Regions from separate parts of the Flavobacterium sp. CG_23.5 genome, predicted to be linked through region 3. Evidence: riboswitches for the same ligand, from Rfam matches in the RefSeq annotation. Region 3 holds a riboswitch; each other region holds the start of a gene.

Region 1 (7,966 bases), 1.3 Mb from region 3:
GTAACTGCTGATCCTGCGCCTGCGCCTTGGATTACTATTGGTCGGTCTCCGTAGGATTCTGTATAAATTTCGAAAAAAGAATCAGAACCTTTCAATCCTCCTAAAGCCGTATCGGACGGAACCGAAACTAGTTTTACCTCAAGATTCCCTTTGTCATTTTGTAAATCTCCGGACAATTCACCTATGTATCTCAAAACGTGATTCGGTTTTTGATCCTTTTTTATTTTTTCATAAATCGGGTCAAATTCTTTCAGCTTCGTCAAGAAATCAGTCGCACTTCCTTCACGTAAATATTCTGGAATTAAATTCTGAATTTCGATTTCTTCAAATTCATTTTGCAAATCCAATTCTCTTGCCAAAATCAATAATTTTCTCCCTACATCGTTTCCACATAAATCCTCTCTTGGATCCGGTTCCGTGTATCCGTTATCGATTGCTTCTTTCAATATTTCGCTAAAAGGAACCTCTTTGGAAGAGAAATTATTAAATAAATAACTCAATGTCCCAGAAAAAACGCCTTTGATTTTAGTGATATTTTCACCCGAAAGATGTAGTAATTTAATCGTGTCAATCAGTGGCAATCCAGCTCCAACATTGGTTTCATAAAGATAACTCTTTTGATTGTCTGCTAATACTTTTCTTAAATCTTTGTAAAATTCATAACTTAATGTATTGGCTACTTTATTCGAAGAGATTAAATCAAAACTATTTTCGGCCAATTTCACATAATTTTCAACAAATTCAGCACTTGCCGTGTTGTCGATTGCAATCAAATTCTCCAAGTGATGCTCATTTGCGTAAGCAATAACATCCTCAATAGTATAAGCGAACCCGTTATTTTGAATTTCATTTATCCAATTTGGAGTTACCCCGTTTTTATTTAGCAGGACATTTTTTGAATTCGCGATAGCAAAAACATTTAGTTTGATATCTTTTCTTTTTTCGATAGTCGCAGCCGATTCTAATATTTGATTAATCAGCGTTCCACCAACTAAACCATGCCCAAAAATGGCAATGTTAATTTTCTTTGAAACTCCAAAAATCTCTCCGTGAATAACGTTTAGCGCTTTGTTAAGTTGTGATTTTTTGACCACCAAACTCACATTTTTCCCCGTAACTGTATTATTGAAAAGAATAGGGACAATCTTGTTTTTTATAAGAGCGGTGTAGGGCTTATGGAAAGTACTCAAATCCTGACCAATGATAGAAATCACCGAAACATCATCCGTCACCGAAATTTTATTGACGTCTTTAGAATAGAAATCATTTTCGAATTCTTTTTCTAATTCAATCATTGCTTTTGTCGCCTGATCAGCAGCAACCACAAGACCAATTCCTCTTTCTGATGAACCTTGTGAAATGATACTGACACTAATATCGTTATCACCCATCACTCTAAAAATACGAGCATCGACGCCAGTTTTACCAAGTAATCCTCTTCCTTCTAAGTTTACTAACGATACATTTTCGAGTACGGAAAGTGTTTTTATTCCTTCATTATTCGAATTGGAAGTAATTAAAGTTCCTTTGTTTTCATGATTGAATGTGTTTAAAATTCGAAGAGGAATATTCTTTTCTAATAAAGGAATTATCGTTTTAGCATGAAGAATTGTCGCCCCAAAATTAGCCAACTCATTCGCTTCGTTAAAGGTCAAATGGTCAATTTTTTTGGCATCCAAAACCAAATCCGGGTTTGCTGTATAAATCCCATCGACATGCGTGTAATTCTGAAGCTCTTCAGCATTTAAATAATTAGCAATCAAAGAAGCGGTATAATTGCTGCCGTTTCTTCCTAAAGTCGTTGTGTCATTTTTATTGTTTGAACCTATGAAACCGGTCACAATATTGACCGTATTGCCATTATTTTGTTTAAAATATTGCACTACATTTTTCTTCGAAATTTGTTCCAAAGGTTGTGCATCTCCAAATTTTGAATCCGTTTTTATCAACTCTCTCGAATCGGTAAAACGAGCGTTGATTCCATTTTTGATTAAAATTGCGGTAAGCAACTTAGCCGAAAGCAATTCTCCTTTAGACAAGACTAAATCTTTAATTTTGTTGCTGTAATCACCAATCAAGCTTACACCTTCAAAAAGTTTTTCCAATATTTCAAATTCTTCAGATAAATCGACATGTTCATATTCGGCTTGTTGGTAGGTTTTAAAATCTTCAAAAAGCGGTTTGTAATTTCCATTTTGAGATGCAATCCCTAAAATATCTTCTAGCTCATTGGTAGCATTTCCACGCGCTGAAACTACGATAGCAATTTCCTCTCCTTGAGTTACTTTATCTGTAATAATAGCAACCACTTTATTTAATCCCTCACCATTCGATAAAGATTTACCTCCAAATTTTAATATTTTCATTGTGTTGTGTTGTTTTTGGCTTAGAATATATCCTGAAGCAAATTGTCTAATTGTTTGTATTCTATCAAAAAAGCGTCGTGTCCGTGAATGGAAACAATTTCCTGATAGGTGACATTACTTTTATATTTTTTTAATTCTTTATAAGTTGCCTTATTTTCATCTGCAGTAAAAAACAAATCAGAATTGATGGCGATGATATGAATATCGGCTTGAATTTTTGATGCTATTTCTTCAAACGTAGCTGTATTTCTGGTGATGTCTATCGTTTTCAGCAATTGATTCATCATTTTATAAGAAGAAAGTTGAAATCGTTTTTGCAATTTCGTACCATGATGACTCAACCAGCTTTCCACATTAAAAATGGCCAATTCTTCATTGGTAGTACGTTGGAATTTTTCTTTAAAAGATTCTGGAGTACGGTAGCACAACATCGCATGAATCCTGGCATCTTCAATTGGATTTCGAGAATTATTCAGGATTTGCTCTTGTAAGAAACAATTAGCTATCAACCAATCCGTCGATTTCCAGTCGGTGGCAATGGGAATTAAATGTTTCGTTATTTTAGGCTCTAAAGCCGCTATTTCCCAAGCAATTCCTCCGCCTACTGAACCTCCAATAATAGCATACAGTTGTTTAATTTGAAGAAATTTAATTCCTTCTATAAAGAGTTTAGCGATATCTCTGGCATTGAAATCCAAATAGTTCTCAATACTAGTTTCATCATAGCCATTGCCCGGAACATTAAAAGCTAACACAGTATATTTATTAGTGTCGATTGTTTTGTTTTCACCAATTAAATCATTCCACCAGCCAGTCGAACCTACAACTGTCGAGTTTCCTGTCAATGCATGATTTACCAAAACTATTGGCGCCGTATGTAATGCCGGTCCAAAAACTTCAAAACTTAAGCTTAGAACAGGATAAAACACGCCACTTTCGGTGGTGAAATTTTGTAATGTAATATGGGTTGGTTTATTTTCCAATTTCAAATCTTTTATGATGTTTGATTTGTGTCTGGAAATATTAGAAAGAAAAAACTAGGGTAAACCAGTAAAATTCTCGTTGTTATCTTTCCACGTTTGGCGTGGTAGAATGCAGCACCTTCTTCGATAAATCGAAGGGTTGCTAAGGCTTCATTGGGTCTAATCCCTCGTCCTTTCTTTATAACATTTCAATACGTATGTGAACTTAAAGGCACAAATTAACTACTAATTTTTTAAACAAACAAATTTTTCCATTAATTGATTTTGACTACAATCTTAAATAACAACATTGGAAAGAGTCTATAAACGGACTCTTTCCCTATGTTGTTTCAAGTCCACAATGATTTTTTACAGTCGTTTCCATTTAGATAAACATTGCTTCATTTTCTTGCGAGTACATTAGAAAAAGCAATGAATTTACTGCCTTTTTCTGAGCCGAAGGATCCCTCTTTGTTATTTCAAATCTTGGATGAATCAATTCATTTATAGGCTGATTATTACTGAACAGTTTCTCTCTTAAAAACTGAAATACTCTTAAAATATATTTTAATGTTTTCATAATTATTACTTTTTAGTTGTTTGTTATTTTACCCGTACGTTGTAATATAAAATCCTTTCATGTTAGAAAGTCAAATCCCTTATCTCAAAAAGAATGCCTTGATTTATCCCTTTAGATAAAAATGATGCATTTTCCCATTTGCAGCGATTTCAATTTAAAATTCTTTTCTTAGCAACTATTTGTCCAATGCCATTTAAAGAACCAGTATCCAGCTAATAATTATCCCGATGGATTAAGTTTTTCAGAAACTACTATTGTCGCATTTTTACTGATTCTTATTTTGACTACTTATGCTTTTACGATGAACTGAGCATCGCTGGCCGCATATCTAAATTGACTTATTTTTTAGTGTTCATTTTTTACTAATTGCGAATTTTTGATGCTTTCGAAAACAACTTGTAAATCATTTTTCAAATCTTCGATGTCTTCTAATCCAACCGACAATCGTATTAAATCTTTGGTTACTCCTGTTGCGACTTGTTGTTCATCTGACAATTGCTGATGCGTAGTACTTGCGGGATGAATAATCAAAGATTTCGTGTCTCCTATATTAGCCAAAAGCGAAAATAGTTTTGTTTCATCGGCGACTTTTTTGGCGGCTTCAAAACCCCCTTTTAAACCAAAAGTGACTACTCCGTTTTGTCCTTTTGGCAAATATTCCTGAGCCAAATCATAATATTTACTCGACTTCAATCCTGGGTAATTCACCCAAGCCACCTCTTCTTGACCTTCTAACCATTGGGCTAAAGCCAATCCGTTTTCACTGTGTTTCTGTACGCGGATAGGTAAGGTTTCTAATCCTTGAATAATCTGAAACGCATTAAATGGACTCAATGCCGCTCCATAATCACGTAATCCTTCTATTCGAACTTTGGCAATAAAAGCAGCATTTCCAAGCGCTTCATGATAAACCAATCCGTGATACCCTGCAGAAGGTTCCGTGAATTCAGGAAATTTTCCATTAGACCAATCGAAATTTCCTGCATCAATAACCACGCCTCCAAGAGACGTTCCGTTGCCGGCAATATATTTAGTCAAAGAGTGAATTACAATATTGGCTCCGTATTGAATAGGATTCAGTAAATAAGGGGAAGCAACTGTATTATCTACAATAAAGGGAACTTTGAATGCTTTGGCTTGCGCCGAAATAGCTTTCAGATCCAATACATCTAATTTCGGATTTCCAAGAGATTCGGCAAAAAACACTTTTGTGTTTTCTTGTGCAGCTTTAGTGAAATTGTCAGGATCTGATGGGTCTACAAACGTGGTTGTGATGCCTAATCTTGGCAAAGTGACGCTCAGTAAATTATAAGTTCCCCCATACAAACTGTTTGATGCTACAATATGATCTCCCGTTTTTAGCAAAACCAATAATGCCGTGGCAATTGCAGCGGTTCCAGATGCGGTAACTACTGCGCCTATTCCTCCTTCAAGCGCAGCAAGGCGTTGCTCCAAAATATCATTGGTTGGATTATTTAATCGTGTGTAAATAAAACCTGCTTCGGCAAGTCCAAATAAATTGGCTGCATGTTCTGAATTGTTGAAAACATAAGAACTGGTTTGATAGATAGGCACAGCTCTGGTTCCTGCTGTTTTGGTAACGTCGTGTCCTGCGTGTAATGCGTTGGTTGCAAATTTTTGAGTACTCATAATTTTTTGTTTTTAATGTTCGATTCTTAAACTAAATTAATTTCAATTATATTTTTTTTACTAATTTAAGATGTTGCAATAAATTGAGAATAAAAAAACCCTTTTAGATAGATATCCAAAAGGGCTTTAAGTTGTGTTATAAACTTATACTTTCGGAATCAACAGACGCAAACACACATAATAGCTTTCGCGCAAATCATGGTCTTGACAGTACATTTATTCATTTGTTGAAGATTTAAGTTGTTCATTTTTTAAATATTTATTTTTAATGCAAAAAGCATTCCGATTGGTATAGTTCAAAAAAAAAGCCTCCCGGTATGTGGGAGGCTTTTGCTATATAATTTTTTAATTTAAAATTATGCAATAGTCGACCCACAGGATTTATCCTGAACGGATTTACACATATTACACATATTAAATTTCATTTTTCTTTTTTTGTTGAAACAAATTTGCAAACTATTATTTAGATATCCAAATTTTTAAAAAAAAAATAACATCGAAAAAAATACTCAACTAAACCATTCTCTTTTTATTAACATGCGGAGATTAATTTAATATCAAAAAAAGGAACGATTAAATTCTAAATTTATGAAAGTCGTTTTTTGTCATGTCAAATCATGGCTTTTAAAAAATATTTTGAATCAAATAAATAAAACTTCATTTTCTTGAGAATACATTAATGCTAATAATGAATCAGCACTTTTTTGTCCCAAAGTGGCCGTTGTTATTATTTTAACCCTAGGATGAATTATTTCATTTGCAGGGATAGGCGGAATCTCTTTTGTTCTATTTGCCTCTAATTTAAAACTTGGCAAAGACGAAATGGTTTTAGGCGCTTTCATAAAATTTAGTTTTAGTTGTTTGTTTATTTTTCCTGCAGTAATAAATTCCTTAACCTTTCCGTCGCAATAGTTGATGTTTTTTATAAATAAATAATTTTGTTATTAATAAAATTGTCCTAAAAACTAGTAGTAAATCATTTAGAGCAAGCTTTAACTATTTTCATATTAACAACCCTTTCGATTTGCTTTTCATTTAATCGTTTATTCTGATAAGCTCTATGAATTCGTTTTTTTAACGATTGCCATTTTTCTTTCATATAAGGATATAATGACAATGACATTTCGTTACCTTCTTTTGATTTTTTATAATGCATTTTGTATTCTTTCACATAATTATAATAATCGTCAAGACATTTATCCCACTTGTGATTTCCAATTGTGTACTCTCTTTTCGGTGCATTTTCCAATACAAAAAACTTTTCACTTGCTTTCATAACTAAATTATTTAATAAATTAATAGTTCATATTTGGCCTTATTACTTTTAATAGATACTTCCGGAATACGTAAATAAAATTAATAACTGAAATTCTTAGCTGGTCTCCTGTTTTTGTTAAAAATAATCGCTTTTAAAAGCAATAATTAATTAATTTTAGAGTTTAACAAACTTACTAAATTAACCTTATTACTATAAAATTTACTCGTTCAATTAACTCAATATCAGATGAGAAGCATTTATTCACAACTTACAATAGGAAAAACGTTATAAATAACAATTTTGACAATAGTTTGATGAGAATTCAAAACCAAAAAAATTCGACTACAACATTAGAAATTGCTTTCAATCAAAATTTCCTGAAAAACTCAAATAAATAGAAATATTACATTTTTAACCTTTATACTGATTAATATCCAAAACTATCTTTAAATTGAAAATTAAATATTTGAAAATTAACAAATATCCCAGCCTTACAAAAGATAATCTGTTGATTTTAAAAAAATCGAAGCTATCTACTTATAAAAAAATAAGTCAAGATTAATTTGCAATTCAAAATGGTTTCATACATTTGCATCCGAATACAAGAGGAAAAATTTGAACTGATTGCAACCTCTTCATAATGAAACGAATTCATTATGGATGCTGAAAAATTTTCAGTAGAAAAAATGCTAAAGCAGAAACTCTCCTTTAGTATTTCCCGCAATTATTTTTCCTCCCTTAATTTTAAATTTATATTTATTATGGCATATTTATTTACGTCAGAATCTGTGAGTGAAGGACATCCAGACAAAATTGCAGATCAAATTTCAGACGCATTAATTGATAATTTTTTAGCCTTTGATTCAGAGTCAAAAGTAGCTTGTGAAACTTTAGTTACTACCGGACAAGTAATCCTAGCAGGAGAAGTAAAATCCAATACCTACTTAGACGTTCAACATATTGCCCGTGAGGTAATTAGAAAAATTGGCTACACAAAAAGCGAATATATGTTTGAAGCCAATTCTTGTGGTATTCTTTCGGCTATTCACGAACAATCTGCTGATATCAATCAAGGGGTTGACAGAGCTAACCCTGAAGAGCAAGGTGCTGGTGACCAGGGAATGATGTTTGGTTATGCAACTAATGAAAC
Region 2 (7,966 bases), 1.3 Mb from region 3:
TCGTCAAGAAATTTTTATCTCGCGAACGATTCAAAAATGTCTCTCTAAAAGCATCATATTCCGCTCGTATATCGCTTGCGTATATTTTTTTATCTTTATTTAGTAAATTTCCAGCAACCGTAACGGCTCTCGAAGCATCGTTGACGTGAATAACTGTTTCTCTATATTGCGGTGCAATTTTCACGGCAGTATGCGCTCGTGAAGTAGTAGCCCCACCAATCATAACAGGAATTTTTATGTTTCTTTTGTCTAATTCCTTAGCCAAATAAACCATTTCATCAAGCGAAGGGGTTATCAATCCGCTTAATCCAATAATATCAACGTTGTGTTCTATGGCCGCAGCGATAATTTTCTCTGGAGCAACCATTACACCCAAATCGATGATTTCGTAATTATTGCAAGCCAAAACAACCGAAACAATATTTTTTCCAATATCGTGCACATCTCCTTTTACAGTCGCCATTAAGATACGACCAGCAAAACTCGAAACACCATCCTTTTCCGCTTCGATAAACGGCAATAAATAAGCTACCGCTTTTTTCATTACGCGGGCAGATTTTACCACTTGCGGCAAAAACATTTTCCCCGAACCAAATAAATCCCCAACGACATTCATCCCCGCCATTAAGTTGATTTCGATTACTTCGATTGGTTTTGCAGCTGCCTGTCTGGCTTCTTCAACATCAATTTCTATAAATTCATCAACTCCTTTTACTAGCGAATGGGTAAGCCTTTCCTGAATAGTTCCCGAGCGCCACTCCTGAACTGCTTTTTCATTGCTTTTGGTATCCCCTTTTACATTTTCGGCAAAGTCCAACAATCTTTCGGTTGCATCCTCTCTTCTGTTTAGAATTACATCTTCAACGCGCTCTAAAAGATCCTTTGGAATTTCGTCATAAATAGAAAGCATTTCCGGATTCACGATTCCCATAGTCATTCCGTGTTGTATGGCATGATATAAAAAGACCGAGTGCATAGCTTCGCGAACCGTGTCATTTCCTCTAAACGAAAACGAAACGTTACTTACGCCTCCGCTAATATGCGCATGAGGAAGATTTTCTCTAACCCATTTCGTCCCTCTGAAAAAATCCAATGCGTTCAGGCGGTGTTCTTCCATTCCTGTAGCCACTGGAAATATATTCAAATCGAAAATAATATCTTGGGCTGGGAAACCAACTTTGTTTACCAAAATATCATACGAACGTTGGCAAATTTCTATTCTACGTTCATAATTGTCCGCTTGACCTACCTCATCAAAAGCCATTACAATTACTGCAGCACCGTAACGCTTGATCAATTTGGCGTGATGAATGAATTGCTCTTCTCCTTCTTTCAACGAAATAGAATTCACGACACTCTTTCCTTGTACTACTTTTAGACCCGCTTCGATAATATCCCATTTTGAGCTATCAATCATGATTGGAACTCTAGAAATATCCGGTTCAGCTGCGATTAAATTCAGGAATTTTGTCATAGCATATTCGCCATCCAGCATTCCTTCATCCATATTAATATCGATGATTTGTGCGCCACCTTCCACTTGTTCTTTAGCAATACTGAGTGCTTCTTCGTATTTTTCTTCTTTGATTAACCGAAGGAATTTTCTAGAACCAGTCACATTCGTGCGCTCACCAATATTCACAAATACGCTTTCCGGCGTAATGATTAAAGGCTCTAATCCCGATAATACAAGGTTTTTTCTATGTTCTTTGTGTGCCATTTTAATTTGAGTTACTAAGTTCCTAAGTTGCTTAGGTCCTAAGTTATTTTATTATATCATTTGCTCTTTACAAAGCTCTTTTTCAATTTTTTGGGCGTGACCACAAGGGTCGGGCTATTCGCTACAAGTCCTCGTCTCTTCCCAAAAGACGAGACTGTGGGCTTTTCACTGCTATCCCTCACGCAGTTTTGTGATAACAACAATATTATTTGCTTCTTTTTGTCATTCCGATGAACGAAGCAAACTCACTATCTGAATCAACTGATGCGATTTTTTCTCGTTCTACGATCCTGCAAGGTTTCCAAAACCTTGTAGGTATTTTTTTCATTAACCATAATCTCATTTTATACCTACAAGGCTCAAAAAAAACCTCGCAGGAAATATCACTACATCGTGGCCGTTGAAACTCTTGGTTTATACTCCTTTGCGATATCAGCAATCAACTTGATGTGTTCCGGCGTTGTTCCACAACAACCGCCTATGATGTTTACTAAATTATCGTCTAAATATTCTTTGATGAATGCTTGCATTTGTTCCGGTGTTTCATCGTATTCTCCAAAAGCGTTTGGCAATCCTGCATTAGGATGTGCGGATACATTGAACGACGTATTTTGTGACAAAGTATGTAAATACGGTTTTAACAAATCGGCTCCTAAAGCACAATTGAAACCAACACTCAACAAAGGAATATGCGAAACAGAAACTAAAAAAGCTTCTACCGTTTGCCCAGAAAGTGTTCTTCCTGATGCATCCGTAATGGTTCCTGAAACCATGATTGGAATATCGATATTACGTTCGTCTTTGACTTCTTCAATGGCAAAAAGTGCGGCCTTTGCATTTAACGTGTCAAAAATGGTTTCCACCAATAATAAATCACTTCCTCCGTCAATCAATGCTTCTACTTGTTGTTTGTAGGCAATACGTAAATCATCAAAAGTTACGGCTCTGTAACCTGGATCGTTTACATCTGGCGACATGCTTGCTGTTCTGTTTGTTGGCCCTATGGAACCGGCTACAAAACGAGGTTTATCTGGATTTTTCGCTGTGAATTCATCGGCTACTTCACGGGCAATTCGTGCTGATTCGTAGTTCAATTCATAAACCAAATCTTCCAAATGATAATCAGCCATTCCGATGGTGGTTCCTGAGAACGTATTGGTTTCAACGATATCTGCTCCTGCTTCAAAGTAGGCAGCATGTACTGCTTTTATGGCTTGTGGCTGCGTGAGTGACAATAAATCGTTATTTCCTTTTAAGGAATGTGGAAAATCTTTGAAACGTTCGCCCCGGAAATCTTCTTCGGAAAAATTGTAGCGTTGCAACATGGTTCCCATTGCTCCATCGAGTACGAGTATGTTTTTTTTAATGGCTTCATGGATAAGCCCCCTAGCCCCCGAAGGGGGAACTCCTAAACTGTCTTTTGAAATGCTTGACATAACTTTTTATTTCTTGTAAATCTCGACAGGTATCGGGATTCACACTTTTGATTAATAATTACAAAAGTTCACTATTTTAGCTCTTTAGCCCCGATTGCAGTGAAAATCCTTTTATTTTTTTCTTTAAAAAATAAAAGATTGCAACGGAAAGCGGGAACGGTATTGGCAGAAAAAACGCCAATTGTTCGCTCCTGATACTGAAATTAATTCAGTAGGCTAAATATCGATATGTTGTCAAGAAAAGGTTTGAGAAATACTAGTGCGTATTCGTGTGTTATCTATCTTAGATGCTGAAACAAATTCAGCATAAAGTAGAATGTAGCACCTTCTTTAAAGATAAAGGGTTGCTAAGGTTTCATTGGGTCTTTCCCTCCGCCTTTCGTGATAACTTTCAATAAATATATGAACAGTGCAAAGTAAAGACATAGCGCTAACAATTGCAAGTTTTTTTTAAAAGTTTCTAAGGGAGTTTGTTGCAAAACTTTTAAATAAAAAGGTTCTGAATTGCAAGGATTTAAACCAACCTTAGCAACTCAGAACCTTTGTACCTCAGCAACTTTATTACACTATGGCTTTTACTACCGCTTTTGGAGCCTCTTTACGAGTTCCATCGAATCCGTCAACACCGGAAACTGTAGTATATTTCAATACATATTTCTTCCCCGGATTGATAATTTGGTAGGCCGCTTGACACATAATAGTGGCTTCGTGGAATCCGCAAAGGATCAATTTTAATTTTCCTGGATACGTATTTACATCTCCAATGGCAAAAATCCCTGGGATATTAGTTTGATAATCCAAGGCATTGTTTACTTTGATGGCATTTTTTTCGATCTCTAATCCCCAGTTTCCAATAGGTCCTAATTTTGGTGTTAGACCAAAAAGTGGAATGAAATAATCTGTAGGAATTGTGCGGTGTGCGCCATCTTCATCAACAACAACAGATTCTAAATGCTCAGCACCGTTCAACCCAATTACTTCCCCTGGAGTAATCATTTTGATTTTACCTGAATTTTTAAGTTCCTGTACTTTTTCTACAGAATCTAATGCGCCTCTAAACTCATTTCTACGGTGGATCAAAGTCACCTCAGAAGCTACATTAGACAGGAAAATACTCCAGTCTAAAGCAGAATCTCCTCCTCCAGAAATTACAACTTTTTTGTCCCTGAATTTTTCTGGATTTTTAATAAAGTATTTTATCCCTTTATCTTCGTAAAATTCAATATCTTCGATAAGTGGTTTTCGTGGTTCAAAACTTCCTAATCCACCTGCAATTGCTACAACTGAAGCGTGAAATTTCTTCCCTTTATTTGAAGTCACAATAAAACTCCCGTCTTCTTGTTTCTCTATGGTTTCAGCACGTTCACCAAGTGTAAATCCGGGTTCAAATTGCTTGATTTGCTCCATTAAATTATCTACTAAATCCCCAGCCAAAACTTCAGGAAATCCTGGAATATCATAGATCGGTTTTTTAGGATATAATTCAGATAATTGACCACCAGCTTGAGGTAACGCATCCAAAATATGGCATTTTAGCTTCAATAATCCTGCCTCAAAAACGGCAAATAATCCAGTTGGACCTGCTCCTATTATAAGTATATCTGTTTTAATCATTTTTTTATTAATTTATCCTCCCATCTGCCCCCCTTAGTAGGAGTGGGTGACTTTGAGGAAATTTGTTGTTGTTATTCTATTTACTGAATTACTTTTTTATCATGCAAAGTAACTGTGCTTTTTATTATTTTTTACTGACAAATATCATAATTATTCGTTTTAAAAAAAACAGAAATTTGTTATTAAGATTTATTACTATTTATCTTCCGTCTTGTATATTCCTTTCTGTTCCCGCTACGGGCGCTACGGGAATTTTTAACGCTGCTGTAATCTCATTCATTTTATTGACTTTTTCCTCAAAATTTCCTTTCAGCGTCTTGCGATATTCATTCAGGTTTTCGACCATTTTATTGATATCATCCGGAATTATTTCTTCAAAAAACTCGCGTAATCTTTTGGCAGTTGTCGGTGATTTTCCGTTGGTCGAAATAGCGATTTTCACATTTCCTTTGGTTACAATTCCGCCCAAATAATAATCGCACAATGGCGGAGTATCAGCAATATTACAAAGCAAGTATCTTTTTCGAGACAAATCAAATACTCGTTTATTGACTTTCAAATCATCGGTGCAGGCAATGACTATGTGCCGTTTGCGAAGCATCCATCGATTGAACTTTTTATAAGTCAATTTTACTGACGGATATCTTTCGACCAACTCTTCCAATTCTGGCAAAAACTTTGGTGCAACCACCTCAACATTCGCATTTGGACTCGATTTCAATAAGAATGATAACTTTTCTAAACCTACATTTCCCCCACCTACAATAAGTACATTGAGTTGATGTAATTTTAAAAATATTGGATATAACTCATTCCTTTCCATACACTAGTACCTTATTGTGGTTTGATTTCAATTCTTTATAAAAACCTACCCTTTTCTTACTATCGCCGACTACTTCTCCAATGACGATTATCGCTGGAGAACTTAGATTATTCTTTTCCACAACGCTTTGAATTGTATTTATAGTTCCAATTCCTACTTTTTCCTCTGGAGTCGTTCCGTTTTGAATAATTGCAACGGGCATTTCCCCTTTCGATTCTTTTTGGAATAAAGCCACAATTTGATCCAGTTTGCTCATCCCCATCAAAATAACAACTGTTGCAGTTGATTGCGCTGCTAATGCTACATCAGTAGATAATTTTCGTGCAGAAGTCGTACCAGTAATTACCCAAAAACTCTCCGAAACACCTCTTTTTGTCAACGAAATCCCCTGAGAAGCTGGAACTGCAATAGAAGATGAAATTCCAGGGACCACAAATGTAGGAATTCCAAAGCTTTCTACGAATTCTATTTCTTCACTTCCTCTGCCAAAAATAAATGGATCTCCCCCTTTTAATCGAACCACATGACCGTAAGTAAGTGCGTTATCTACAATTAATTGGTTAATTTCATCCTGCGTATAGGCATGACATCCTTTTCTCTTTCCGACAAATATTTTCAATGCTTTTTTAGGAGCATAAGACAATAGTTCTTCATTAGCCAAAGCATCATACAAAACTACATTCGCTTCAGCCAATGCTTTTGCACCTTTGATGGTCAGTAAATCCGGATCACCTGGGCCTGCGCCTACTAAAGTAACTTGAGGTTCTATTTTATTTTTCATCTTTAAGGTCTTTGGCTCTGTACAATTCTATTGTGTCAAAAAATGCAATTGCTTCTTGAATGTATTTTTTAGCGAATTCTTCAGATGGTTCATTTTGCTTAATTTGAAACACTAAATCCTTCAATGTGGATTGCAACGGAATTTTATTTGTTTCAACAAAAACCGTATCAAATAAGTCTATTATTCCAGCTTGATGATTTGTTTTTTGGTTTTCCGAAAGCAACAAAGCTTTAGCACCATTTACAAAACCTGCGTATGAATGATAAATCGCATCCGACCATTTTTCTTCTGCGAAAGCTTCTTCCGCGAAGGTCAGTTTATCTTTGGCTTCCAATAATAAAGTAGCAACCAAATCAATTACTACACCCGCACATTCTCCAACTCCAACTGCTTTTATGTAGTTATCAGCATTTCCCCAGTCAATAAAATCAGCTTCGTTAAGGTTGGTCAAATCAGCTAAAGGTTTTAATAATTCGTAGAAATATTTCTCTCCTTTGGCGTCATAATAATTCAGGAATGATAATCCATTGGCATTAGCCTCAAAATCATTTAAGATAAAACGCAACGCATCAGGTCCTCTTCGGCTAGGGATTTTGATTACTTTATCCGAAAATCTTCCGTTTCCATTTCCTAAATTTCCACCGCCCAATAACACCTGAAGTGCCGGCGCCACTAATTTCCCTGAATTGATAGACATTCCTTGGAAACCAATTTCTGCCATATTGTGTTGTCCACACGCATTCATACAACCACTAATTTTTATAGTGATTTCTTTATTATTGCTGTATTGTGGATATTCAGTTTCTAATACTCTTTCCAGTTCTACTGCAATTCCGGTGCTGCTTGCAATACCCAAATTACAAGTATCGGTTCCCGGACAAGCAGTAATATCCGCAGTGCTATCATATCCTATGGCTACATAATCAAGTTTGGCTAATTCTTGGTAGAAAAATTCCAAATTCTCTTCTTTCACATTGCGGATTAAAATATCCTGACGCAAAGTAAAACGCAATTCGTTAGCTCCATAGTTCTTAATTAACTCAGCCAATAACCTTGCTTTATCAGTATAAAAATCTCCCAATAAAACTTTGATTCCAATGGCTACATATCCTGCCTGTTTCTGCCAAATCACATTTGTTTTTTTCCATTTTTCGAAAGCAACTCTATCTTCAATTATCACTTTTGGGGCTGCCAAAATCGGTTCAGGGATTGGAGCATCAAAATCTGTCGTGTCGATTTCAACCACTTGATTTGACAAGGCAAGTTTCTCTTCATCTACCAACTGTAGAAACTCCTCTCTACCAATATCTTTGATTAAGAATTTCATACGTGCTTTCAACCTTTTGGCTCTTTCACCAAAACGGTCAAATATTCTTAAAACACCTTCTGTTGTTGGAATAATTTGATTCACCGGAATAAATTCCGAAAGTAATTCCGCATGCGCTGGCTGAGAACCTAATCCACCGCCAAGCATTACTTTAAAACCTCTTTCTCCGTTTACAATCTTTGGAATAAATCCTAAATCATGCATATAGCTTAGCGCCGTATCTTTATCTGATGAAGAAAATGATATTTTGAATTTTCTTCCCATT
Region 3 (7,966 bases):
TTCAAAAAAGGTACTGTTGGAATTGTTTCTAAATCAGGAACATTAACGTACGAGGCTGCAGACCAAGTAGTAAAACAAGGTTTAGGAATTACTACTGCTATTGGTATTGGTGGAGATCCAATCATTGGAACAACTACAAAAGAAGCAGTTGAATTATTGATGAATGATCCAGAAACAGAATGTATCGTAATGATTGGTGAAATTGGTGGACAATTAGAAGCTGATGCTGCTCATTGGATCAAAGCTGATGGTAACCGTAAACCAGTTGTAGGTTTCATTGCAGGAGTTACCGCTCCAGCAGGACGAACAATGGGACATGCAGGTGCAATCGTTGGTGGTTCTGACGATACAGCCGAAGCTAAAAAACAAATCATGAGAGAATGTGGTATTCATGTAGTGGATTCACCAGCTGAAATTGGTAAAAAAGTTAAAGAAGTTTTAGGATAATTTTTTTCTAAATTAAATATTTTAAAAGCCTCACATTTTGTGGGGCTTTTTTATTATAAATGGAATTAAAGAAATACCTTTGCACTTTATTAAAAATAGCTGTTTTAATGGTTTAATTTTAATAAAGAACAAACATAAACGAATGGTTTAGATGATTCTCACGATTTTGTGAGCTTTTTTTACGGAAGCCAATTCAAATAAAAATAAAATAGTATGTACAAGGAATTAAAAAAATTCAAAGTTAGCAATCAGTTTTCATTTACAATAGATGATAGTTTAGAAGAAGTTTGTAATGCTTCTGAAGGATCTGGCGTGTTTTTGGTTTATGTAGTTGGGGAAGAAAAAGAGTTAATTATGGTTGGTTCTACTGGGACTGTTCAAAATGACGGAACTTTGAAAATCAAAAATGGCGGTTTGAAAGATAAAATTGTAAACGGTCATCAATTTGCAAAAACGGGAAGAAAATATTCTTGGCCTGCACAAATGAAAATCGAAGATATTAGTTTGCTAGAAGTAGTTTGGTATGAAACATTCAATGATAAAACTAAAGGTATCCCAACTTTTGTCGAAGGACAAGTTTTACAAAATTTCTTGGATGAAAATGGAAGATTACCAAAATGGAATGTGGCTTTCTAGTACATCTCAAAAAAAATAAAATATAATATTAAAAAAGCTTTACTTCGGTAAGGCTTTTTTTATCAAAAAAACATACAGTTTGTCGTTTTTTAGTAAATGATGTATTACTTTTGCACCCTTTATCACGAATCTCTCAATGAGATAGCAACCTGCAGCAACAAGCAAGGTGCTAAAACGATAAGCCAAATCCTTTGGAAAAAATGTTGTTTACATTCCCATTTTTTAGCTTTCGTTTTTCGTCATATTTAATTCATTTTAAAATTAATTTTATGACTATTTTTTCGAAAAAAAGAGGAAATCCGTACGCTTTGATTCCGTTATTTGTTTTTATTTTTACTTTTTTGGGTGCTGGAATTGTTTTACATGATTTTTACGCATTTCCATCTCCAGTTGCCGTTTTAATTGGAATTATAGCAGCTTTTATATTATTCAAGTCTTCCACTGATGAAAAAGTAACAACCTTAATTGCGGGTTGCGGTGAAAGTAAAATTATGACCATGTGCTTGATTTATTTGCTTGCTGGTGCATTTGCAGTTGTGAGTAAAGCGATGGGCGGTGTTGATGCCGTTGTTAATTTAGGAATCAGCACTGTAGATGCCGCTTATTTTCCATTAGGAATCTTTCTGATTGCAAGTTTTTTGTCAACTGCCACTGGAACTTCTGTAGGTGCAATTGTTGCCCTAGGACCTATAGCCGTGACATTAGCAGATAAAAGTGGTGCTTCTTTACCGCTTATTTCTGGTGCTTTATTGGGTGGTTCTATGTTTGGTGACAACCTTTCGATGATCTCGGACACAACCATTGCCGCAACACAATCGCTCGGCTGTGAATTAAAAGACAAATTTAAAATCAATTTGTTTATTGCGTTTCCTGCCGCAGTGATTACAATTATTTTATTCTTTTATCTAGGTCTAAAATCAGATATAGTGTCGGTTGACCTCCCAATAACTAGTTTTGAATGGATTCCTATTATTCCTTATATCGTGGTAATATTTTTGGCTTTGTTTGGAATAAATGTTTTTTCGACTTTAATTATTGGAACTATTTTAGCGGGTATCATAGGTTATATTGGAGAGTCTTTTACCGTATTGGAGTTTATCCAAAAAATATATGAAGGTTTTATCAGTATGACTGATATCTTTTTGTTATCGATGCTGACGGGCGGTTTAGCCGCGATGGTGGAGAAAGCGGGCGGAATTGATTATCTATTACATCAAATAAAAAGACGGATCAAAAGTAAAAAATCGGCACAGGCAGGAATCGGTGCATTGGTGGGTTTTGCTAATTTGGCAATAGCCAATAACACCGTTTCAATTGTAATTACCGGACCTATTGCAAAGGAGATTAATGACGAATATGATTTGAATCCCAAAAAGACAGCCGCTATTTTAGATATCTTTTCTTGCGTTGTTCAGGGGGTTTTACCTTATGGCGCACAAGTCTTGTTAATTTTAAGTTTTGCTAAGGGCAAAATAGACTTTTTTGATTTAATCAGTAATGCGTGGTACCATCTATTTTTATTAAGCTTTACTTTACTGGCAATTTACAGTTCGAATTGGGATAAATGGGTTGATAAAAATTTTAAAGTATAAAGTTTGGCTAGCTTGAACGTTTATTGAATTTGAAATTTTTTTTAAAAAGTAATTATTCTATATTTGACGTATGGAAAGTAGTCCTGATAGAAGCACATCTCGTGTTTTGGCATGAGTGCAACGTATCGCGGCAATAGCTTCAAATAAATATTAAATTAATTTTAAAACATGAAATTACTAGAAGGAAAAGTTGTTATAATTACTGGCGCAAGTCGAGGAATTGGTAAAGGAATTGCAGAGGTTTTTGCGAAAAATGGTGCAAATGTTGCTTTTACGTACAGTTCATCTGTTGAATCAGCTTTAGCTCTGGAAAATGAATTGAACGCTCTTGGAATTAAAGCTAAAGGATATCAATCTAACGCTGCTGATTTTAACGAAGCGCAAACTATGGTTGACGCAGTAATTGCCGAATTCGGAACTGTTGATGTTTTAATTAATAACGCTGGGATTACCAAAGATAATTTACTGATGCGTATGTCTGAAGCCGATTTTGATCAAGTAATTGATGTCAATTTGAAATCAGTTTTTAATATGACTAAGGCCATTCAAAGAACTTTCTTGAAACAACGTTCAGGATCTATTATTAATATGAGTTCTGTAGTAGGAGTGAAGGGTAATGCGGGGCAGACCAATTATGCGGCATCGAAAGCAGGTGTTATTGGATTTACAAAATCAGTTGCATTAGAATTAGGTTCTCGTAATATTCGTTGCAACGCGATTGCACCAGGATTTATTGAAACAGAAATGACCGCTAAATTAAGTGATGATGTGGTACAAGGATGGAGAGACGGAATTCCATTGAAACGTGGAGGTACAACTGAAGATGTTGCTAACGCTTGTCTTTTCTTTGCTTCGGATATGAGTGCGTATGTAACAGGTCAAGTTATGAACGTTTGTGGAGGAATGCTTACTTAGCATAAGTTAATGATTCAAAAATTTAAAGATTTAAAGATTATTTATTGAATATTTGTTTTAAATTCTTAAATTATTCAATCTTTTAATTCGGGTATATGACAACAACTACTATTTTATTGATTATACTTTCATTAGTCGTAGCAGGTGGTTTGTCATTTTATCACTATTTATACAAAGCCAAAAACAAATCTAAAGTCAGTTTGTTTTTGGCTTTTTTGCGTTTTGCTTCTATTTTTTCGATTTTGTTATTGCTTATAAATCCAATTATTACAAAAAATACATTAGAAATTGTAAAAACACCTTTGGCTGTTGTTGTGGATAATTCCAATTCTATTACTTTTTTAAATGCTAATGAAAAAGCATTAGAAATGTATAAAAAGATCACCTCAAATACTGCTATTCAAGATAAATTTGATTTGCAAACGTATCAATTTGACAGGGAGTTTGAACCGTCTTCGACATTTAATTTCAAAGGAACACAGACCAATCTTGAAGCAATTGCCAAAAACCTAAAAAGTATCAATAGAAATGTTATTTTTCCAACGGTAATTATCACTGATGGAAATCAAACTTCGGGAAATGATTATGTGTACAGTTTTGATGCTTCGAATAAAGTATTCCCTATAATAGTAGGCGATACAACAAAATTATTTGACTTAAAAATCAATCAACTGAACGTAAATAAATATGCTTTTTACAAGAATAAATTCCCGGTAGAAGTTTTTTTACAGTATTCAGGAACCAAAATTGTCTCTGCCGATTTTAGTATTTCTCAAGGAAATTCGGTATTGAGTAAGCAAAGTATTTCATTTTCTCCATCGAAAAAAACAGCGACCATTAATTTACTTTTGCCAGCCAACAAAGTAGGTTCACAAGTTTTTAAAGCTAGTATATCATCGAAAGAAAAAGAAAAAAATACCTTCAATAATAATAAGAATTTTGCGGTAGAAGTTATCGATCAGAAAACAAATGTGGCAATTATTTCGGCCATAAATCATCCAGATATTGCTGCTTTAAAACACGCCATAGAAACTAATGCACAACGTAAAGTAACTATCGTTAAGCCAAATGAAATCAAATCGTTACAGGATTATACTGTTTTAATTTTATACCAACCAACTGGTGAATTTAAATCTGCTTTTGAGGGTGCTAAACTAGCGGGAGTTAATACTTTTATCATTACCGGAAACAACACTGATTTCAATTTTTTGAATGAACAACAAAATAGTTTATCATTCAGGTTGAGTGGTCAAAAAGAAGATTATCTAGCTGGATTTAATTCGCAATTTAATTTGTTTGCGATTGATAACATTGGATTTGAAAATTTCCCTCCGTTGCAAAATCCTTTTGGAAACGTGACTGCCAATGGAAATGTATCGGTTTTGCTATCTTCGAAAATTAGAAATATAGAAACTAATTCCCCGTTATTGGTTTTTACGGAGAATCAAGGAAAACGTTCCGCTTTTCTTTTGGGCGAAAATAGTTGGAAATGGCGTTTGCAAAGTCATATCGATAATCAGTCATTTGAAAAATTCGATATTTTTATAGATAAGATTATTCAATTTTTGGCTTCCAATAATGCCAAAAAATCATTGGTTGTGGAGCATGAAAGTTTTTACAATTCAGGAGAAGCAATCGAAATTACCGCTCAGTATTTTAATAAAAATTATGAATTTGACGAAAAAGCACGATTGACTATCGCTGTTACCAATAGTAAAACCAAGCAAACGAAAAACTACGATTTATTAAAAGGAAATAATTCTTATAAAGTAAATCTTGATGGGCTTACAGCAGGAAGTTATAATTTTTCGGTAAAGGAATTAAATTCAAAAACTACGTACAGCAGTCATTTTGAAATTCTGGATTTTGATATCGAAAAGCAGTTTGTAAATCCAGATGTAGAAAAATTATCTCAATTAGCTCTTCAGACACAAGGGAAAGCTTATTTTCCGGATCAAACAGATGCGCTAATAAAATCGCTTTTAGAAAATGAAGAATACAAATCCATTCAAAAAAATAATGTAACTAAAACGCCTTTAATTGATTGGGTTTGGTTATTGGTTTTGATTTCGACTTTGCTTGCAACAGAATGGTTTGTTAGGAAATACAATGGATTGCTGTAGTTAATCCAAATAAAAATCAGAAGTATGGATTTTAGACTAAAAGTATTCTTCACTGTTGCCAATAGATTGAGTTTTACAAAAGCGGCAAGTGAATTATTTATAACCCAGCCTGCCATTTCCAAACACATTCACGAACTGGAAGAAGAATATAAAATTAAGCTTTTTGATAGGAATGGTTCCAAAATTTCAATTACAAAAGCGGGCGAATTATTATTGAAACACACAAAAAATATATTTGAAATATATCGTGAAATAGATTTCGATTTGAGTGCGCTGATTAATCAACAACAAGGAACGTTACGATTGGGAGCCAGTACGACGATTTCTCAATATGTTATTCCGCCACTTTTGGCACGTTTCCATCAAAAATCACAGGATATTAAAATCAATTTACGCAATGGGAATACGGAGCAAATTGAAAATGCTTTATTGAACAAAGAAATTGAAATAGGAATTGTAGAAGGGCAATCTAAAAATCAGTCGATTAAATACACCCACTTTTTAAAAGATGAATTAGTGTTGGTTTGCAATAATAAAAATCCATTAGTAAATAAAAAGCATGTCACAAAAGAAGATTTTAAAACTATGCGTTTTCTAATGCGCGAGCAAGGATCAGGCACACTGGAAGTTATTGAATACGCTTTGAAACCTTTTGAAATGAAACTTTCTCAATTGACTGTTGAAATGCAATTAGGAAGCACCGAAAGTATAAAATCATATCTTATGAATTCTAATTGCGTTGCCTTTATTTCTATCCACGCCATTAACAAAGAATTAAAAAACAATGAACTTACTATTCTTAATGTTAAAGATTTAATGATTGAACGGTTTTTTTTATATTATTACGTTACAAGGAAAAACAAGCTCTCTTTCGGATTTATTTATTAAAAATATTACGAGTTATTATAATCTAAATTTGTAATTTATTTTACTAATTCATTTTATGATGGAAGGTTTTTCTTTTGATCACATGAAATTGAAGTCGGATATAATCATATAAAAGTGCCACCAAAAGAAAAAATGCTGCTAAAAAAAGTGTTTTCATTTCCAAAAAAAGATACATAAAGCCTCCGGAAAAACATCCTAGAAAGAAGAAAATTATAATCGATAATCGTAAGTAAATACTAGTTTTTAATTTTTTAGTTTCTTCCGGCTTTTTGTAAAAAAAAAGTTGTGATAATTCTATTCCAAGATCCGTAAAAAGTCCAGTCAAATGCGTTGTTCTGACTGTAGATTGGGAAATTTTTGTTACCAAAGAATTTTGGATACCCATGGCGAAAAGCATAGAAAAAGCAATCCATTTTCCCGCCAATGAAGATAATTGCGATTCTCCTCCGAAAACGCCAACAGCAATCAATACAATTATTTCTAATGATATGGGAATGACATGAGATAAATCAGGGTGCTTTTTCGAAATTAATTCTGCCAAAAAATTCGAAGTAAAAGAACCTATCAAAAAGAAAATGGTAAAAACAAAAAATGTAATGGCGGCGGAGTAATTATGTTTCATAACCTCTTCCGCAAAATAGGCGAAATGACCCGTAACATTTGTGGTTAATGTTTTTATGGACAAAACACCCGTAACATTAACAATTCCAGCTACAAACGACAATAAAGTGGCCAAACGAAGATTGTGAATAAAAGTTCTGTTTTTTCCTTGATGACGAAACATTTCGATATATTTTTTTAAATTAACAGAATCTTAAACTGATTTTTTTAAAATAACGATTTAAAGAAATATATTTGTCTTTCAAAAAAAAATAAATTTAATGAAAAATTTTAAAATTAGACCTACACTTATTGTCTTATCTGCAATAAGTATTACTTTTTTTCTTTTATCATGGGGAATTGTCGGACATGAACGAATCAATAATGCAGCGGTAATGGCACTTCCAAAACCATTACAGACTTTTTTTTATAATCATATCGATTTTATAACGCAAGAATCAACTGTTCCGGATTTAAGAAAATCTGTTTTGAGTGATAAAGCTGAAAATCCCCGTCATTATTTTGATATGGAGAATTTTGGTGCTGTAGAAACTTTTCCTAAAACTATGGAAGAAGCTAAAGCAAAGTACGATGATAAATTTTTATCTAATAATGGAACACTACCTTGGTACATTCAGGATATGATGGTTAAATTGACTAAGGCTTTCAAAGAAAAAAGAAAAACAGAAATTTTATTTATTGCCGCTGACCTCGGGCATTATATAGGAGATGCACATATGCCATTGCATACCTCTGCTAATCATG

What was found. A riboswitch is a leader RNA that binds a small molecule or an ion and turns the genes downstream of it on or off. The one in region 3 is predicted to bind S-adenosylmethionine.
Region 1: linked by a shared signal. The riboswitch ahead of H4V97_RS08095 (alpha/beta fold hydrolase) and the one ahead of H4V97_RS02505 (Na+/H+ antiporter NhaC family protein) in region 3 are both predicted to bind S-adenosylmethionine.
Region 2: linked by a shared signal. The riboswitch ahead of H4V97_RS08025 (homocysteine S-methyltransferase family protein) and the one ahead of H4V97_RS02505 (Na+/H+ antiporter NhaC family protein) in region 3 are both predicted to bind S-adenosylmethionine.

The regions. Positions count from the first base shown of each region.
Region 1 is NZ_JAGGNA010000001.1:1,886,045-1,894,010, forward strand. Features, by position in the region: gene thrA (bifunctional aspartate kinase/homoserine dehydrogenase I) at 1-2,366, opposite strand, end outside; gene H4V97_RS08095 (alpha/beta fold hydrolase) at 2,387-3,349, opposite strand; SAM riboswitch class I at 3,429-3,536, opposite strand; gene H4V97_RS08100 (hypothetical protein) at 3,714-3,908, opposite strand; gene H4V97_RS08105 (O-acetylhomoserine aminocarboxypropyltransferase/cysteine synthase family protein) at 4,254-5,558, opposite strand; gene H4V97_RS08110 (hypothetical protein) at 6,200-6,400, opposite strand; gene H4V97_RS08115 (hypothetical protein) at 6,535-6,834, opposite strand; gene metK (methionine adenosyltransferase) at 7,578-7,966, shown strand, end outside.
Region 2 is NZ_JAGGNA010000001.1:1,870,144-1,878,109, forward strand. Features, by position in the region: gene metH (methionine synthase) at 1-1,720, opposite strand, end outside; gene H4V97_RS08025 (homocysteine S-methyltransferase family protein) at 2,107-3,156, opposite strand; SAM riboswitch class I at 3,428-3,547, opposite strand; gene H4V97_RS08030 (NAD(P)/FAD-dependent oxidoreductase) at 3,718-4,770, opposite strand; gene H4V97_RS08035 (bifunctional precorrin-2 dehydrogenase/sirohydrochlorin ferrochelatase) at 4,970-5,593, opposite strand; gene cobA (uroporphyrinogen-III C-methyltransferase) at 5,580-6,374, opposite strand; gene H4V97_RS08045 (HEPN domain-containing protein) at 6,364-7,966, opposite strand, start outside.
Region 3 is NZ_JAGGNA010000001.1:588,144-596,109, reverse strand. Features, by position in the region: gene sucD (succinate--CoA ligase subunit alpha) at 1-447, shown strand, start outside; gene H4V97_RS02510 (hypothetical protein) at 661-1,083, shown strand; SAM-I-IV-variant riboswitch at 1,198-1,294, shown strand; gene H4V97_RS02505 (Na+/H+ antiporter NhaC family protein) at 1,353-2,675, shown strand; gene fabG (3-oxoacyl-[acyl-carrier-protein] reductase) at 2,844-3,590, shown strand; gene H4V97_RS02495 (hypothetical protein) at 3,686-5,713, shown strand; partial or broken gene H4V97_RS02490 (LysR family transcriptional regulator) at 5,738-6,635, shown strand; gene H4V97_RS02485 (YoaK family protein) at 6,645-7,385, opposite strand; gene H4V97_RS02480 (zinc dependent phospholipase C family protein) at 7,483-7,966, shown strand, end outside.